DNA from 3 places in the Thalassotalea nanhaiensis genome. Region 1 is predicted to be linked to each of the others. Evidence: predicted binding sites of a transcription regulator. Region 1 holds the regulator's gene; each other region holds the start of a gene.
The links. Region 1 encodes FNR, which switches genes on or off when oxygen is low (the NO sensors DNR and NnrR bind a similar motif). Its sites were predicted from a motif close to TTGATCTAGATCAA; they were not measured.
Positions count from the first base shown of each region.

Region 1 (6,361 bases):
CAAGGGAAATGGCGTGTATTGGTAACTCCTTTTGATAGTGAGTGGAAAATGCAAACTACGGTTGCCCTGCCTCAGTCGCAATTTACCGAGTTTGAATTACAATTTTAATGAATAAACCACTAAAATGAACAATCCAAACTGTTTTCATTGTGGCGAAATAATCCCAACGGGTCTTTCGTTATCAGTTGTCATTGACGACAAAGCTCGAGATATGTGCTGTATTGGTTGTCAGGCTGTCGCAAGCGCAATCGTAGACAACAATCTTGTAGACTATTACCGATTTCGTAGTGAAAAAGGTAATAAAGTTGACGCTCAAGTCCCTGATGCCTTGCTCAATAACCAGTTTATTGACGATGAAAACCTACAGAATGAATTCACCTTCGACGTTGATAATTGTAAAGAAACCATACTGTCTATCGATGGTATGTCTTGTGCAGCATGTGCTTGGTTAATAGAAAAGCAATTATCACAAAAACCTGGCATCGCTAAAATACAAGTTAACGCGACAACACAACGAGCCACTGTTACTTGGCAAAATGACGCTATCAAACTCAGTGATATTTTAACCGCGATTCATCAAATTGGATATCAAGCGTTACCATTTAAGGCTAACTTAGCCGAACAGCGCAATAAACAACAATCGAAAGCGTTTGTTCGTCGTCTTGGCGTATCCGGTATTTTAACCATGCAGGTCATGATGATTGCCTTCGGTTTGTATTTTGGCGCATTTAGTGACTTAGCAGAGCATAATTTGGCCTATTTACGTGGGACGAGCTTTGTTCTCACCCTACCCATTGTTACCTTCGGCGCATTTCCATTTTACACGGGAGCCATTTCAGCATTAAAAGCCCGTCGGTTATCAATGGATGTTCCGGTGTCTATTGCAATTATACTGGCGTTTTGTGCCAGTACTTGGGCAACATTCACACGCTCAGGTGAAGTGTACTTTGAGTCGTTAGCAATGTTCACTTTTTTATTGCTGATCGGTAAATATCTAGAGTTTAGAGCGCGGGCAAAAGCTGCAGAGGTATCAGCTAACCTGTTGAAGCTTATGCCATTAACCGCAACAAAACTTGTTATTGTTGATCAACAAGAGCAAGAACAGGTGGTCAGTGCCAAGCAATTAGAGTTAAACGATATAGTCATTGTTAAACCCGGTGAAACTATTCCAGGAGATGGAATAATTTTATCAGGTAAGTCTAGTGTCAACGAAGCCATGCTTACCGGTGAACATTCCCCTGTGCAAAAAGCTAAAGGGTCTACAGTATTTGCCGGTACGGTAAACAGTGATGGCAATTTAACCATAGAAATTGTTAAAACTAATTCTGATAGTTTCCTTACCAATTTGATCCGCCTAAGTGAATCAGCACAAGCTCATAAACCAGCCATCGCGAAACTCTCCGACCGTATTGCACAATACTTTGTCGCATTAATATTGTTAACCGCAATAGGTACATCGATTTATTGGACGATGCACTCTCCAGAAGAGGCGTTTTGGATAACACTTTCAGTATTAGTTGCTACATGTCCTTGTGCCCTGTCACTGGCCACCCCAACCGCGTTAACGTGTGGCACAATCAGATTAAACAAAGACGGCATCATGATCAAAAATGCCCACGTGTTAGAAACTATGCCTAAAATAGACTGTATAGCTTTTGATAAAACAGGCACGTTAACCAACGGCGAATTTGCCATTACAGATATTGTTTTACTTAACAAACAATATGACCGAGACAGTATCTTAGCAATAGCTGCAGCATTAGAAGCACATTCTGAACATCCATTAGCGAAAGCATTTAATGAATATCGAAACCACGATGTCAATGTAAAAGATGTTGAAGTGGTTCCCGGTTGCGGCGTTAAAGGCTCTAAAGATGGTCACCAAATATGCATTGGTAAAGTGAGCTGGATTGAACAATTTACACCTATAGATGACAGCCATCATAAGGCACAATGTTTATTAACGGTAGATAACATTCTAATAGCAACGTTTTATATGCAAGATACATTACGAGTTAATACCAAAACAGTCATAAATGACATGCGTTTAGCAAACATTGAAACACTGTTGATCAGTGGTGATAATAAAGCTGGGGTTGATGCGTTTAATCAACAGGTACAACTTGATCAATCCTTTGATACATGTAGTGCCAATGACAAACTAACCATATTGGCTGATAAACAAGAAGCAGGTAAGACTGTAGCTATGGTTGGCGACGGGGTAAATGACTCCCCTGTTTTCGCACAAGCCCATGTATCTATTGCAATGGGGAGCGGTACGGAAATAGCCAAAAGTGGTGCCGATGTTATTTTATTGAATAATCATTTATCAAGCTTATTAAGACTTAAACACATAGCCACTAAAACGTCTAATATTGTAAAGCAAAATTTTGGTTGGGCATTTGCTTACAACGCTATTATTTTACCACTGGCTGTTTGTGGTTTTATCACCCCTTATATGGCAGTATTAGGAATGTCAGCAAGTTCAATAATTGTTGTCACTAATTCATTAAGATTATTAAAGTAGTGATTCTATGAGCGTTATTTACATCCTTATTCCTATTGCCATCATTTTTACAGCGATAGCTATTTATTTATTTTTTTGGGCAGTAAAAACAGAACAGTTTGACGATCTAGAAAAACAGGGAATGAGTATTTTATTTGATGATGAACCTACAACTGATAAAACAAAACCTACCAAAAGCGAAACAACTAAATCGAACGATGAACACACCCCAAGTAACACTGATCAGTAACTACTTATGGAATTAGATTTTTTATCTGCGTTTCTAATTGGTATTGCTGGCGCAGGACACTGTGTTGCCATGTGTGGCGGCATAACAACAATGCTAACAGCGTCAATCGAAGACAAATCAAAAGCCAATATCAGTCTTATCTTAGCCTACAATTTTGGCCGAATTAGCGCTTATACTTTTGCTGGAGCCATTGCTGGTTTAACGGGTTCCCTCGCTGCTAAATCGCTAGGCTTTCCTATTTTATGGTTAAAGGTTATTGCCGCGTTATTTGTTATATTTTTAGGGCTTTATATCGCAAAATGGTCGTTCGCTTTAGCAAAAGTAGAAAATATAGGCAAAATGTTATGGAGGTATCTACAGCCTCTGAGTAAGAAATTTATACCCGTTACCAATATAAAGCAGTCATTAATGTTAGGAGTGGTTTGGGGTTGGCTACCATGTGGATTAGTTTATTCGACCCTTACTTGGTCCATCGCCAGTGCGTCTTGGTACAACGGTGCATTAATCATGTTTGCATTTGGTTTAGGAACACTGCCAGCTTTACTTACCCTGTCATCTGGCTTTAAATTTGTAACTAAAACGTTACAATCTGTTTTAATTCGTAAATTAACAGCAATTTTACTGATTATTTACGGTACATTTTCGTTATATATTGCCCTAAATCAAATATTTTAGTACTCTTCATCCAACAGAATTAAGATGTAGATTGTAAAGAAATATGCCTCAAATAATACCCATTGCAAATAATATTAAATGTCAGAACTGTAGTATCAGTGAACTATGTTTACCATTTAGTTTAAATGAAACAGAACTGAATTTACTTGACGATATTATTCAACGTAAAAAGCCAGTGCAAAAAAACACCCAAATTTTTAAAGCAGGTGAAGAATTGCATACCCTTTATGCTATTCGCTCGGGCACGTTCAAAACATTTATTATTTCTGAACAAGGTGAAGAACAAATTACCGGGTTTCATTTGGCCGGTGATTTAATGGGTTTTGATGCTCTTTCAGATAAAAGCCATCCTAGCTTCGCTAAGGCATTAGAGACGTCAATGGTGTGTGAAATACCGTTTGAAGTACTTGATACCCTTTCAAGCAAAATTCCTAAACTTAAAGCTCAGATGATGAGCTTAATGAGTTCAGAAATACAATGTAGCAGTGAAATGTTACTGCTATTAAACCGTAAAAATGCGGAAGAAAAATTAGCAACATTCCTTGCTAACTACGGACGTAGGTTAGGAAGTCGTCATTTATCTTCGGTTGAATTTAACTTACCGATGACCCGAAGTGAAATAGGAAATTATATTGGTTTAACCATTGAAACAATTTCTCGTTTAATGACTCGCTTTCAAAAGGAAGGTTTGATCAAAGTAGAGAATAAATTCATTACCATATTAGACAAAGATGGCTTATTTGAATTAGCCGGTTATAGCAAATAAACAAATTTCCAACTCTACTTGCCGCGTTGATTTATATTTGATTTAAATCAACGCGTTAATAAACTTTTCACAATTCCCCATAAATATTCAATAACATATTTGTAACAATCGCCAGTTCATATTAAGCTTATATCAGCTTAATAATATTTATATTGGTGAACGTATGGAAAGTTATCAGAATATATTAGTCGTTATCGATCCAACAACTGAAGAGCAAAAAGCACTGGCAAGAGCATGTATTTTAGCCAAAAGTTCAGGTGCTAAGGTCACTGCGTTTTTATCTATTTATGACTTTTCCTATGAAATGACTACCATGCTGTCCGGTGAAGAGCGTGAAGCAATGCGTGAAACTGTGGTTAAGGGTAGAGCCAATTGGTTAACTGATCTGATAGAAGACTTTGATTGTGACATCCAAACTAAAGTGGTGTGGCATAACCGCCCATTTGAAGCAATTCTTGATGAAGTAAAAGACAATGGCTTTGATGTTGTTATTAAAAGCACCCATGAGCACCCCACTTTACAATCCGTAATATTTACCCCGACCGACTGGCACTTGATTCGTAAATGCTGGGTACCATTATTATTAGTAAAAGAACACGCGTGGCCTGATAATGGTCATATTTTAGCAGCAGTGAATGCCGGTAGTGAAGAAGAAGAGCACCAGTCATTAAACAACAAGATTTCTGAAGAGGCTATCAACCTGGCTAAACTGATTAATGCTGATGTACATTTTGTTAATTCTTACCCTGGCACCCCGATAAACATCGCCATAGAAATTCCAGAATTTGATGCCAATGAATACAATGATGCGATGAAACAACATCATGTGGATGTCATGAAAGAGCATGCTGATAAATTTGGCATGAAGGAGGAATTTCTTCATGTAGAAGAAGGGTTACCTGAAGATGTCATTGAAAAAGTTGCAACACAAATAGACGCAGAATTGGTGATCTTAGGGACTATTGGCCGTACAGGCTTGTCGGCAGTACTTATTGGTAATACTGCGGAACACGTGATTGACCGTTTAAACTGTGATTTATTAGCTTTAAAACCTGACGGCTATCAATCGCCATTTCTAAAATAAAATTAAATTGATTGATTTACTGCTTATAAAGCATTAATCGCTAATTTATTAAAGCTTTTAACTTATGTATAATGCGCGCCTTAAAGTAAACTATACGGTGCGCAACATGTCATTACAGACCCCGAATACTCCATCAAACGTTACTGACGTTAAAATTGCAAAGCAACAGCAAGCAAAACTTGAGAAACGTTTTCGTCATCATGTGGGTAAAGCAATAAGCGATTACAACATGATAGAAAATGGTGACAAGATCATGGTGTGTTTATCTGGCGGTGCCGATAGTTATACCATGCTGGATATATTACTCAAACTTAAAGCCTCTGCACCAATCCATTTTGATATCGTAGCGGTTAATTTAGATCAAAAACAACCGGGCTTTCCAGAGCATATATTACCAACATATCTTAAAGAGTTAGGTGTTGAATACCATATAATCGAAGAAGACACCTATTCTATTGTTATGGATAAAATTCCAGAAGGGAAAACCACCTGCAGCCTTTGTTCACGCTTACGCAGAGGGATTTTATACAGCACTGCAAAGCGTTTAAAGGTTACTAAAATAGCATTGGGTCATCACCGTGATGATATGATTGAAACACTTTTACTGAACATGTTTTTTAATGGTAAAACCAAAACCATGCCTGCAAAGCTTGTATCAGATAATGGCGAACATGTAGTAATTCGACCACTTGCTTATTGTAAAGAAAAAGAAATAAAACAGTACTCCGGATTAAAACAGTTTCCAATTATTCCATGTAACTTATGTGGCAGTCAGCCAAACTTGCAAAGACAGAATGTTAAAGCCATGCTGAAAGACTGGGATATTAAATTTCCAGGACGTGCCGAATCTATTTTCACCGCATTACAAAATGTCGTACCTTCTCATTTAGCAGATCATCAATTATTCGACTTTAAGAATGTTGATTTAAATACAGGTGTTGTAAATGGCGGCGACATTGCTTTTGATAAAGAAGAAATAACACCCGCAACGAGTTTTGTTCAGCCTAAGTTTGAGCAAGGTGACCTTGTAAATTTTACAGAAATTAAATAACCCAATTACTTTTAAATTCGTTTTTTTTG
Region 1 is NZ_CP134146.1:2,321,016-2,327,376, forward strand. Features, by position in the region: gene RI845_RS10180 (FixH family protein) at 1-108, shown strand, start outside; gene RI845_RS10185 (heavy metal translocating P-type ATPase) at 125-2,527, shown strand; gene ccoS (cbb3-type cytochrome oxidase assembly protein CcoS) at 2,535-2,756, shown strand; gene RI845_RS10195 (sulfite exporter TauE/SafE family protein) at 2,763-3,431, shown strand; gene fnr (fumarate/nitrate reduction transcriptional regulator Fnr) at 3,475-4,197, shown strand; gene uspE (universal stress protein UspE) at 4,361-5,281, shown strand; gene ttcA (tRNA 2-thiocytidine(32) synthetase TtcA) at 5,388-6,332, shown strand.

Region 2 (6,361 bases), 520 kb from region 1:
TCCGGTTGGTTTAGCGGCTGGCTTGGATAAAAATGGTGAATGTATCAATGGCTTTGGTGCTATGGGATTTGGCTTTGTTGAAATAGGTACGGTTACTCCGCGTCCTCAACCGGGAAATCCAAAGCCTCGTATTTTTCGTTTACCGCAAGCGAATGCGATTATAAACCGCATGGGGTTTAACAACCATGGCGTTGATTATTTAGTAAACCAGGTTAAAAAGGCCAACTTTAAAGGTGTGCTTGGTATCAATATTGGTAAGAACAAAGACACACCAGAAGAAAATGCCAAAGACGATTATATTTTTTGTATGCGTAAAGTGTATGAGCACGCTTCATACATCACAGTAAACATTTCGTCGCCAAACACTCCAGGCTTACGAGACTTACAGTACGGAGACGCCCTTAATAACCTTTTAAGCGCATTAAAAGCAGAACAAACAGCACTTGCAGCTAAACACTCTAAGTATGTACCAATTACCGTTAAAATCGCTCCTGACTCAACGGCAGAAGAAATTGCAGGAATTGCAGAATGTTTGTTAGCCAATGACATCGATGGTGTTATTGCGACCAACACTACCTTAAGCCGCGAAGGTGTAGAAAACCTGGAACATGGCAGTGAAATGGGGGGGTTAAGCGGTTTACCTGTACAAGATAAAAGCACTGAAGTTATAAAGTTATTAGCCAAAGAGCTCTCTGGAAAAATGCCAATTATAGGTGTTGGTGGAATTAATAGCGCCGAAGCAGCCCAAGAAAAACTAGCTGCAGGTGCAAGCTTGGTGCAAGTCTACACTGGCTTTATTTACGAAGGTCCTAAACTTATCAAAGACATTGTCGATTCGATTTAATCAACAATGTAGGGCGTAGTCAGGGGTAATAAATCACCTGGCTTTGCCGTCACAATACTTTACAAAACCTAAATTTACTTGCTGAGACGGCTTTAATTACCTGAGTCAGCTTTAATTTCCTGAACTTGTTTCAGCAGCCATCATATAAAGCAGAGCCTAACGACTATTGAAAGGTTATTGCTTTGTCAGCAAACGAAGCTGTTTCGTATCATTATCGCGTTTTAACTCTTTTAGCGCTTTTCTAAAGTCCTTACGTAGGTGCGCTTTCAAATGAGACGTTACGTGTCTACCTGGAATTTTCTTTAATGTTGCAAACAGCGCTAAACAATAAATAATTTCCTTTTCAACCAATGCCGATTGTCGGTTGGCATACTTGTTGTAACAGCTGCCGCAGCCACCCTTGAATTGATAAGCAGTATTGGCAAACATTACACCAAACCCCATGAAAGCCGCGACTAAATCTACTGCCTGAGGAAGAAGCTTATCACCGCCTGGTGGCAATACACCACGCTGTGCAATCAAAATTGAAGCAAAGGCTTGTACAAAAGAAGCAACCAGATCTTGTGGTTGGTTAATTTGTGCTGGATTATAGCTGACTAAAATTTCAGAGTTGTTGTTTACGGTGTAATCAGTATTTATTACTTGGCTTTGTGAGCCGCGCATACCGCCAGTAAAGCTAAGCTTAGGCAACGCATGTTCTTGATATTTATCGGGCGCTACCAGTTTGATTGGCCAGTGTTGCATGCCAGCATACTTTAATGTGTGATCAAATACCGATTGCGCCATTTCTTCAATGCTGCTTACTTTACCGGGATAAAACTTATTTGTCGGTAGTATCAACTGTGAATCTTGCATAAATACGGCGGCATCAAACTCTGTTAATGCCCAGGTAAAGGTGTCAAAAATCCAGCCTTTAGCATATTGATTAATATAGGGGGAGGGTGTAAATATGTTTGCAAGCATGACGGTAAATAAATTAAAAATGATCTAACAGCGATATGGCAGAATAACATTTATACAATAATATTACACTGCCATGTTTACATTTTTTATCTATTTTTCAAAGTTATACCAATTCTAAATGAGATTGTTTTTGTCTTTGTTGTTGCAGCATTCTTTCATTATACACTCGGTCGCTTTGTAAACGCTGATAATGACGTAAACCGTGTTCTTTTTGTCTGTCATTTGAAAATGAAGACACACGCTTTAAATAACCAATAACTCTTGTGCCATGATCAACATCCTCACTGCCACACGAATTACAGTAATGCAGAGTACGTTTGTCAATATGCTCACATTCATTACAAATGGTAATTTTTACGTTCACACAAAAATAGTTACAACCGGTTTTAGCCGCTACATTAAACAGTTTCACATACGCCTCGGCCGACAAACTCTCATCTAAATTTAGATGCAGAGCAGAGCCTCCATCAAGGTACTGGTTGATCTCTTTACCATGCAAAACAAACTTATCTAAGTGATTGCTGCTTTCATCTTCTACCAGATAGAAGTATGAGTTATAGCATTCACGATTAGTTAGGTAACCATCTTTAGCATCCCATTTTGCGTTTTTAACGCCTAGGTTTTCTGCCGGTACAAATTCAGTATTAAACATATAACCAAATTGCTTTTTCGCCTCTTGGTTGGCTTTGAAAATAACTTGCAAATGATCACTGACAAAGTCTTTATATTGCTGATTGTTACTTACTGCTATGCCTTTGTACTCTGCCGCTTCAGCCATACCATTAATGCCAATAGTTAAAAACTGCTTGTCCAGGGTAATAAAGCCAGCATCGTATACGCTTAATGCGCCCTGAGCTAGATAGTCTTCCATTATTTTTCGATAGGCAACCTGATATTTTTGAATTTTTTCAATTTCGGTTTTTAAATCACGACCATCTTGAATTAAGCGGTTCATATTCAGGGTAATGACATTTATCGAGCCCGTTGCAACGCCACCAGCGCCTAGAGTAAATGAAAAGGTATTATCGGTAATTTCGTTACGCAGTCGACAACATGATGCTAAAGAATCCGGGCTGTCTGATAAATACATAAAAAAGGAATTACCCATCGCTTTTTCTTTGGCTAGGTTGTAAGCAAACTCTTTGTCCTTACATTCTCCATTTTCGGTAAGCATAGCTGCAGTGATAACCGGGAAAGTAAGTACAGCTTTCTCTCGTTCACTGTTTATCCAGGTTAAAAAGAAGTTTTGTAATTTATCGACACTTTGCCAACTTGGCTTGGTAAAGTCAGGGAATACAAAATCTTCAAACATTGATTGAAAATAGAACTGATCAAAAATTGAGATATTCCAAAATACGCTTTGGTAACCACGGGCTGCGGCAGGTTGGTTTAGTGCGTAAACGACATGTTGTAGGTGATTTTCAATTGCTTTGCTGTGCTTATCAAGGTAGTTGTCTCCAAATTCTTTACGAGCAAAATAATCAAAATAAGTTAAAAACTCAACCGAGGCTACCGCCCCGGCAAATTGTGCTGAGATGGCAAAAATCAAGTTAACAAATGAACCACAAAATGACTCAATGTGTTTTGGTGCTTTAGACTCTCCACCCAACTTAGTTAATCCATCAAGTAAAAAAGGATACATGCTAATTGAAGTGCAGTAGGGCTTAATACTGGTTTCATCATGTACATAAATCTCATGATCTTCAATTTGACGTTGATATTCATTGGCTAATTCAGCATCAAAGATCTCACTGATCTTATTTTTGACCAATGAGCGATTAATTTGAACATAACAATCTTTAAGCAATTCAGCCTCTAGTGTTGCAATGTTTTTTTGTGTCACATTGGCATTGGCATCCATTTTAGAGCCATCTGCTGCATTTTTGGCTGCAAAATATTCTTCAATGTAAGCTGTTTTATTATTAATTTGTTCTTCGCTAAGCCGCAACATGTTGTATTCCTTTTTTTATAAATAAGTGATTTAGAGTGTTTCCAGTGGCCAAATCAATGAATTTTTGATTTGTGTCAGGGTTGTTTAATCCGCCTTTGCTAGGATCCCATTTTCCAATTTTTACGTAGCTTAAATGTTTGCTAATTTCATCATCAACAAAATTTTCGCCCGTATATAAACAGGTTTTTAATCCTTGCTGTTTAGCCCATATGAGTTTTTCAATCAGGTGCTCTTTTTGCCATTCCCCGCCCATAAACAGCACCGTTGAAATCAACGTCTGATATTTGTTAATCCAATGTTGAAATTTTGTATTTGTTAACGGCTCGCCAGAGTTTTTATTCCAAAGTTCAGTACTGTGGCAACCCTTACAACCTACTTGGCAACCGGTGATGCTAAAGCACAAACTTATCTCATTTGGTACTTCCTGAAACACAATTGTTGGCGGTAATGAATTAAACGTCATAATCTATATATGGTGTAATTTTTATTGTTAGACACACTATATAGTGCTTGTTAGGTGCTAGAGTTTGATCTAGATCAAACATTTATGGTTTTAATATCCCCAAATATTTTAGGGGATATTATTTATACGAAAGCTGATTAATAAAAAACAGCGCAAGAAATAAAGTGTAATAAGTGGTAATCAGCGCGACCAAAGGCTGGTAAACAAAGGTTTACGAGATGTTAATTTAAAGTTGCGTGGATTTGCTTTTGTATTGACTTTTAGCTCGCAAATTGGCAACTTTCAACTAAGTTTAACTAATGTAATTAATATCAGCAGGAAGCATGATGAAGCGTTTGATTATTTGTTTTGATGGCACTTGGAATAACCCTGAACAAGAAGAAAATGGCGTTACCACTCCGACCAACGTTTATCGTTTAAAAAACTGTATCAGTGCAACTGCAAATTCATCTGAAGTTACTCAAAAAGTATTTTATCACCCAGGTGTAGGCGGTGAAGAAATTGGATTAATTGATGAGTTTTTGGGCGGCGCGCTTGGTATAGGTATAAACCGTCATATCTCCAGTGCTTACCATTGGTTGGGTTTAAATTACCGTGAAGGCGATGAGGTTTTCTTATTTGGTTTTTCCAGAGGAGCGTTTTCAGCAAGAAGTTTAGCTGGCTTTTTAGGCAAGGGATTAGTAAATCTGCAAGGTATTTCAGCTGAAGAGAGTTGGCATCGAGTTGAAACTGCTTTTAATAGTGGCTACAAAGATAAAATGCCACAAAACCAATGGGCGAAAAATCATTGGAGTTTCTTTCATGACAAAGGCGCTATTCCGATTACATTTCTTGGGGTGTGGGATACGGTTGGGGCACTTGGGATCCCTGATGATTTGGAGATAATAAATTTATTTGATCGCAAAGACAGTTGGCAATTTCACGACACTAAATTAGCCGATCATATTGAGCATGCTCGTCATGCGATGGCGATGGATGAAAAGCGCAGTAGTTTTACCGTCACTCGTTGGAGTAATGTAAAGGAGCATAACGACGCTGTTGAGTTATGGTTTCCAGGAGTGCATTCAGATGTAGGCGGAGGTTACCAAGATAGTGACTTATCAAATGGTGCGCTAAAATGGATGATCAAACAAAGTAAAAGTTTTGGCTTAGAGTTTCGACAAGATATTGATCAGCTAATAATAGACAACCCGATTGGTGTTTTGCATAACTCTTTTAAAGGGGTCTTTTCAAAACTACGCTCTAGACCAAGAAATATTCCGGCGTTAATCAAAGCAAATTCTGGACAATTTCACGATAGTGCCTTTATTCGCCAGCGTATTTCACCAATAGAGCATGAACCATATTATCCCACTCAAATGCTTGCCGTTAATGAGGCGACAACCTTGCAAATATATGCCAAGTGTCGGTGGAATAAAACATCTGTTTATTTAGAACAAGGCCATGAATATGTATTCAGTGCTAAGGGGCAGTGGCAAGATGGAGTAGAGAGCTGCGACTGGCTTGGCACCGAATATAACAACCAACGTACAGCAGGGGATTTATTTCGGGCAACGTCAAGTTTTTTAGGTAAGTTTGAATCGTTAATTAAGCGTTTTAATAAAAACGTATCAACCGATTTTTTCGCCAGTAAACGCGTAGAAGATAAACCTTGGTTTGGCTTAATTGGTGCAATAGCAAATGACAGCGGCCAAGCTCATAAAAACCTAAATGTAAATCATCAAACCGAGCAGCAACAGGTGGTAAAACACGATGGTAGTGCAATTCCACATCAATACATACAACTAGCTGAACATCAAGAAAACGCACCATTGTTAATAAACCATGCTGGCTATTTATATTGTTTTGCCAACGATGCCTGGAGTTTTTATGAAAACAACAAAGGCTATATTGAATTAACCATTACTCGGGTAAAATAAATAACGGCAATAATAGAAAAATGTTATTGAGATATTTAATAACATGCCTTACTTTGAACGTAGTACTTTAATATCAAAATAAACTCATACCTTTAGGGATTCAATGCGCTTTATCCACACTTCAGACTGGCACATCGGCCGGTTATTCCAAAATATCTCATTACTTGACGATCAACTGTTTGTGTTAAAGCAAATTAAGCAATATGCGCAAGATTATAAAA
Region 2 is NZ_CP134146.1:1,800,590-1,806,950, forward strand. Features, by position in the region: gene pyrD (quinone-dependent dihydroorotate dehydrogenase) at 1-844, shown strand, start outside; gene RI845_RS07940 (hypothetical protein) at 1,019-1,807, opposite strand; gene nrdD (anaerobic ribonucleoside-triphosphate reductase) at 1,911-3,758, opposite strand; gene nrdG (anaerobic ribonucleoside-triphosphate reductase activating protein) at 3,745-4,221, opposite strand; gene RI845_RS07955 (DUF2235 domain-containing protein) at 4,545-6,140, shown strand; gene RI845_RS07960 (exonuclease SbcCD subunit D) at 6,244-6,361, shown strand, end outside.
Region 2: a site for FNR is predicted at 4,286-4,299, ahead of nrdG (anaerobic ribonucleoside-triphosphate reductase activating protein). Genes of this name have one in related genera too.

Region 3 (6,361 bases), 2.0 Mb from region 1:
TATTCTGTACAAGCTGCGCTATTATTGAGCTCAGTGTTATCGATTAGATCGTTTTTAGTTATGTTTGAATTACATTTTCTCGTTCACAGTTAATATAAAAACTACAATTTATTATTAGATAATGGGTTTTTATATCTGTTTGCTCTAGTTTTTTTGATAGAGTAAATACTAAATCAATTAATAGGCTTCATTTATGACAGTTTCTTCCCTTAGGCCATATAGAGGCATTTACCCTAAATTATCTGAAAAAGTATATGTTGATCCAAGTTCTGTATTAATTGGTGATATCACTCTAGGGGCTGATGTAAGTATTTGGCCACTGGTGGTAGCACGAGGTGATGTGAATCATATTACTATCGGCGCAAATAGTAACATTCAAGATGGTAGTGTCTTGCATGTGACTCGCAAAACCACCAAATTTCCTGATGGCTATCCTCTAGTTATTGGTGAAGAAGTTACCGTTGGCCATAAAGTAATGCTGCATGGCTGTACGTTGGGCGATCGTATTTTGGTTGGCATGGGCGCCATAATAATGGACGGTGCAGTTGTCGGTAACGATTGTATTATAGGTGCCGGATCTCTCGTACCACCAAATAAGACATTAGAGCCTGGCTTTTTGTATGTTGGTAACCCGGCAAAACAAAAGCGCCCTCTCACTGATGACGAGCTCACTTTCTTAAGAGACACAAATGCTAATTACGTTCGTTTAAAAGATGAGTATATTGCAGAACAAAATCAATAGTTACTAGAGCCAGATCTCATTATTCTCATCTGGCTCATTATCTTCTAACCACTCTTCGACTTTTTCTTCCCAATCAAACTTATCTGCTTGGCTTATTGCTGACGCTGAATGTGCTATATATATATTTACCTGATTGCCAGACAGTAACCCGGTAAAGCGCCAAAGCTGCTTTTCTACTATATAAATATGATCATCATTAAACAAAATCGCCTGATTCATTTATCAACGCCTTGTAATTGACTTCTTAACTTAGCCAGTACCTGAGTTTGTTCTGGCCTTACTTTGCGCCAAATATAAAAACTTTCTGCGGCTTGGCCTACTAACATACCTAAACCATCAATGACTTGTCGGGCTTTGTGTTCAGCACACCAGGTTAAGAATAGGCTTAATTCAGCGCCATAAACCATGTCATAACAAACAGTTTTCTCAGTAATACATTTAGGACTTAAATCAGGTAGGTTTGCTGATAGGCTTGCCGATGTTGCATTAATAATTACATCAAACGTTGTTTCTGCGGTTTCGCTATAGCCAATTGCCGATAACTTTTCATCATTAAAACGAGTTGCTAACAACTTTGCTTTTTCGACTGTTCTATTTACAATAACAATGCGAGCTGGATTTTCAGCTAATAGAGGTAATATTACCCCACGAGCTGCCCCGCCAGCTCCCATAAGTAATATTGATTTATTGGTAAGCTGAACCTGGTGACTTTTCAAATCATTTACTAAACCAATGCCATCGGTATTATCGCCATAAACCTTACCATCACGAAAACTCAATGTATTCACTGCACCAGCCATATTAGCTCGTTCAGTTAAATGCTCACACAATTGAATTGCCTGTTCTTTAAAAGGTGCTGTGACATTAGCACCCTTACCACCGTTATTAATGAATGTTGCAACGGATGCTTTAAATTCAGCCTCTTCTGGTTGGCTTTTTGTATAAGTAATCGCTTGTTGTGTTTGCTCGGCAAACATTTGATGAATAAGTGGTGATTTTGATTGGGCAATTGGGTTGCCAAAAACGAGATAGTTATCCATGGGCACTAATTATGGTGAGTTTTGTTAAGAGTAACCAAATCTAACGCTAATGGGAATATGAATTGACAAAAGCTTATAACGGGCAACTCTGAAAAGCATCCATGGCAATTCTAAGTTAATTCTTCCATGAATTAAAAAGCCACCGAATCTTTCGAATTCAGTGGCTGTTTATATTGATGGGAAAGTTTAATTAAAACTTATAGCCAAGCATAAGTGAGTAAACCATTGGGTCTACATCTACAGAAGATTCGCCAATACTTGCACCACCCACATCGAAAGTAGCGTCTGTACCTATATCGATGTAACGAGCTGATGCATTAATATGCCACTTTTCATTTAATTGATAATCGGCACCAACTTGTAATGCAAATCCAAAAGACCCGTCCAGTTCAAGATTACTAAAGCCAGCGTCTTTATAAGTTGAATCAAATTCTTCATCAAAGAAAATGGTGTAGTTTAAACCGGCACCTACATAAGGCATAAATTTTGAACCGGTATCAAAGTAATAAACCGCACTCACTGTCGGTGGTAAATGTGTAACTTCAGCTAATGTAGTTTCTGTGCCAGCCGCCTGTAATTTAACATCGTGAGTAAATGGCGTTGCTGCCAATACTTCTATCGCCCAGTTGCTATCAAAAAAGTAAACAAAGTTTAGACCTAATTGAGTATTATCATCTACGCTTAAAGTTAAGCCAGAATCTTCACCCGCTAAATCTATGCCGGATTTACCACTGTCAGGTTCTACCATGGTTACACCACCACGGATCACAAAATCACCAGCTTCGTAAGATGCGGCTACCGCTGCATTGCTCGCTAATAGGGATACTAATGCTAAACTAATTAAATTCTTTTTCATGGCCATTGCCTTACATGTTAATATTGTCAAAATTTGTTAAGGATTGTAACCACAAAAAAAGTAGGGATATTGATTTAGAACAAGTTTTTTTAGATACTAAACAAAATACAAAAATTAATTAATTTATGAATGATTTTCAAGCAAACAATGTAAAAAGCTGGTTAAACCGGTACCTAGCCGTTAACTTTGTCATTACAATTTTCATTGCCTTAAGGTATTTATCGCCACACCCCTATCCTGACAGTGTAATTTCAACAATATTTTTATTTACTTACAGTGTTGCTCATTTAGGTTTTTTAGCATTATTACTGACCGGTTTTTTACATTTACTGGCTAAAATTCTAAAGCATTATTTAGCAATACGATTTATTGCCATCATACTCGTATCTTTAGCCTTATCATTACTACTTGCCGATACTTTTGTTTATCAACAATATCGATTTCATTTTAATGGCATTGTGTTTGAGTTAATGGTTGAGGGCGGAACAGAAATTTTCAGTTTCTCGTGGCAGTTATGGACATTGATAAGCTTAATTATTTTGGCCTTTTTTGCCGCGCAAATATTCTTAAGCGAAATGCTTCGTAATAAATATGTGGAAACTCATTTTTCTCTTAAAACACCTTTAAAGATTTGGTTTGTATTATTACTTCTTGGCCACGGCATTCATACGTGGGCAGATGCCAAGTTTGAGAAAAGTATTACCCAGCAAGCTCGTTATTTGCCAATTTCATTTCCGCTAACAGCGAAAAGCTTTATGGCTAAATTTGGTGTGGTTAATATAGAAGCACAAAAACAACAGGCCTTGTTAAAACAAAAAAAGGTCAAGTCGGCAATTAATTATCCGTTAAGCCCAATGCAATGTGTGGCGCCAGCTCAGCAAAAAAATATTTTATTGATCACGTTGGACTCTTGGCGCAGTGATATGATGGACGGCAAAATGACGCCAACTATTCAAAGTATTGCTGATAAAGGTACGCACTTTAAGCAACACCATAGCGGCAGTAACAACACTCGCCATGGCATGTTCAGTTTGTTTTATGCGATTCCTGGCCATTACTGGCAACCTATTCTGGATACGCAGACATCGCCTGTTTTAATGGATGTTGTTAAGCAGCAAAGCTACGATATTGGTATTTTTGCCAGTGCAAAATTGACAAGCCCGGAGTTTGATCAAACATTATTTAGTAACGTTGAAAATCTTCGTACTCATTCTAAAGGTGAAAAACCTTTTGAGCGTGATATGGACATTACCAAAGATTTTATCGATTGGCATAAAAACAAGGACAGCGATAATCCATTTTTTGCATTCATGCTTTTTGACTCTGCCCATGGATTTTCGATACCGACAGATTTTGAACGAAAATATACACCTTCTTTAGATGACATAAACTATATGGCATTAAATGATGACTATGATCCGCAGCCATTTTTAAACTTATATAAGAATTCAATCAATTTTATTGATTTGCAAATTCAACAAGTAATCGCTCAATTGGGCGATGATATTAACAATACCATCATCATCATAACGGGTGATCATGGTAAAGAGTTTAATGATAGTAAGAAGGGATTTTGGGGTCACAACTCAAACTATTCCAGATACCAAACTCAGGTGCCATTGATAATTCATTGGCCAGAAGCTCCAAAAGACTTCTATCAAGCTCAAACTAGCCATTATGATATTGCTCCGACGTTGCTTACTGACGCGCTTGGCTGTAGTAATAAAAGCAATGAATACAGCAGTGGTCAGTCATTGTTTGATAAACAGCAGCATAGTTGGTTAATCTTTGGTCGTGATGGTTATTACGCAATAAAAGATACCAAGCAACTGAATGAACTCGATCGTTTAGGTAATTTCACAATTTTCGATAATGACTATCAAGAAATTGAAGATGGTAAGTTGGATATGAACGTTGTGTTAGACGCGATGGAAGAGTTACGCCGCTTTAATAAATAAGCTTTTCCGATAAACGCATGAAAGAAAAAAGCCCAATAAAGTTATATTTATTGGGCTTTTTTAATTAGTTTAAAAACTATAACCAGTTTTGTGGCTTTAAATAATGCTGATAGAGTTCAGCTTCTTGGCTGCCATCTTCTGGCTGATAGTTATATTCCCATCTTGCCAGTGGCGGCATAGACATTAATATAGACTCTGTACGGCCACCCGATTGCAAACCGAATAACGTTCCTCGATCAAACACCAGGTTGAATTCAACATAACGACCACGGCGATATAATTGGAATTGGCGTTGATGCTCAGTAAAAGGTGTATTTTTACGTTTATTAATAATTGGCACATAAGCATCAATAAACCCTTGCCCTACTGCCTTGATGTAATTCAAACAAGTATCAAAGTCCCAACAATTTAAATCATCAAAAAACAAGCCACCAACACCACGGGTTTCATCTCTGTGTTTTAAATAGAAATATTCATCACACCATTTTTTGTGCTCTTGGTAAATATTATCACCAAACGGGGCGCATAAATCAGCCGCAGTTTGATGCCAATGAATAACGTCTTCTTTTACCGGGTAAAATGGCGTTAAATCAAAACCACCACCAAACCACCAAACCGGATCTTCTCCGTCTTTTTCGGCAATAAAAAATCGTACATTAGCATGAGATGTTGGAATATGAGGATTTTTGGGGTGAATAACCAATGAGACACCACAGGCTTGCCAAGTACGACCTGCTAATTCTGGGCGATGCGCGGTCGCTGAAGGAGGCAATTTGTCTCCACTAACCGTTGAAAAGTTAACACCACCCTGCTCTATTACCGCACCATTGGTTAATACTCGAGTACGACCACCTCCACCTTCTTCACGTTGCCATAGATCTTCAACAAACTTAGCTTCGCCATCAGCTTGTTCTAGGGCTGAACAAATTTGATCTTGTAACGTTTTTAAAAACTCAACCACTTGGTCAATATTAATTTGGCTCATTAGCGGTATACTTCCCCTGTTAATGCATTGATGATTGTTGATGGTTTAGCAAAACCTAATGTTTCGCCTTTAATAATGAAATCTACCGTATTAGCAAATGCTGCTTCTACTTGTTGCCAGGTAATCGCCGGCTCTGTGCCGCTCAAATTAGCGCTCGTTGAGACGATTGGTTTATTAGTCGCCTTGCATAATGCAACAACATCTGGCTGACTCGTTACCCGTACAGCTATTGTGCTGAAATCGCCAGTTAAATACTTAGCAATAGATGGATTTGCCGGAACGACTTGAGTAATACAGTCTGGCCATCGCGACAATACAGTATAGCGTTTGTCTTGAGGTATTTTACTATCATCTATATAGGGTAATAACTGTGAATAGTTACTGGCCAGTAAAATTAACCCTTTACTTACAGAACGCTGCTTTAGTTGCAATAGCTTTTCAACCGCAGATTGATTGTCGGGATCACACCCTAAACCAAACACCGCTTCAGTTGGATAGGCAATAATGCCACCAGCCTCATAGGCTTCTTGTGCTGAAGTATATATATTGGATTGTTCGTTGGGATTCATCTAAGCACTTAACTTTGCTAGTTAATAAAAATGCGATCATTATATCGCCTAAAACGAATGATCGCATTGATTTGTTTACTTAGAAATTGTTTAAACTGCTTTAAGCCGTTTCTGGAATGTTTTCAAATAAGTTTTTTACTTTTTCTCTTAAAATAAACTTTTGAATCTTACCTGTAGACGTTTTTGGTAAATCCGCGAAAACAATTGTTTT
Region 3 is NZ_CP134146.1:26,809-33,169, reverse strand. Features, by position in the region: gene RI845_RS00145 (gamma carbonic anhydrase family protein) at 194-742, shown strand; gene RI845_RS00140 (hypothetical protein) at 746-961, opposite strand; gene aroE (shikimate dehydrogenase) at 958-1,782, opposite strand; gene RI845_RS00130 (OmpW/AlkL family protein) at 1,973-2,638, opposite strand; gene RI845_RS00125 (DUF3413 domain-containing protein) at 2,764-4,596, shown strand; gene hemF (oxygen-dependent coproporphyrinogen oxidase) at 4,673-5,581, opposite strand; gene RI845_RS00115 (L-threonylcarbamoyladenylate synthase) at 5,581-6,150, opposite strand; gene RI845_RS00110 (acyl-CoA synthetase) at 6,251-6,361, opposite strand, start outside.
Region 3: a site for FNR is predicted at 2,708-2,721, ahead of RI845_RS00130 (OmpW/AlkL family protein). Genes of this name have one in related genera too.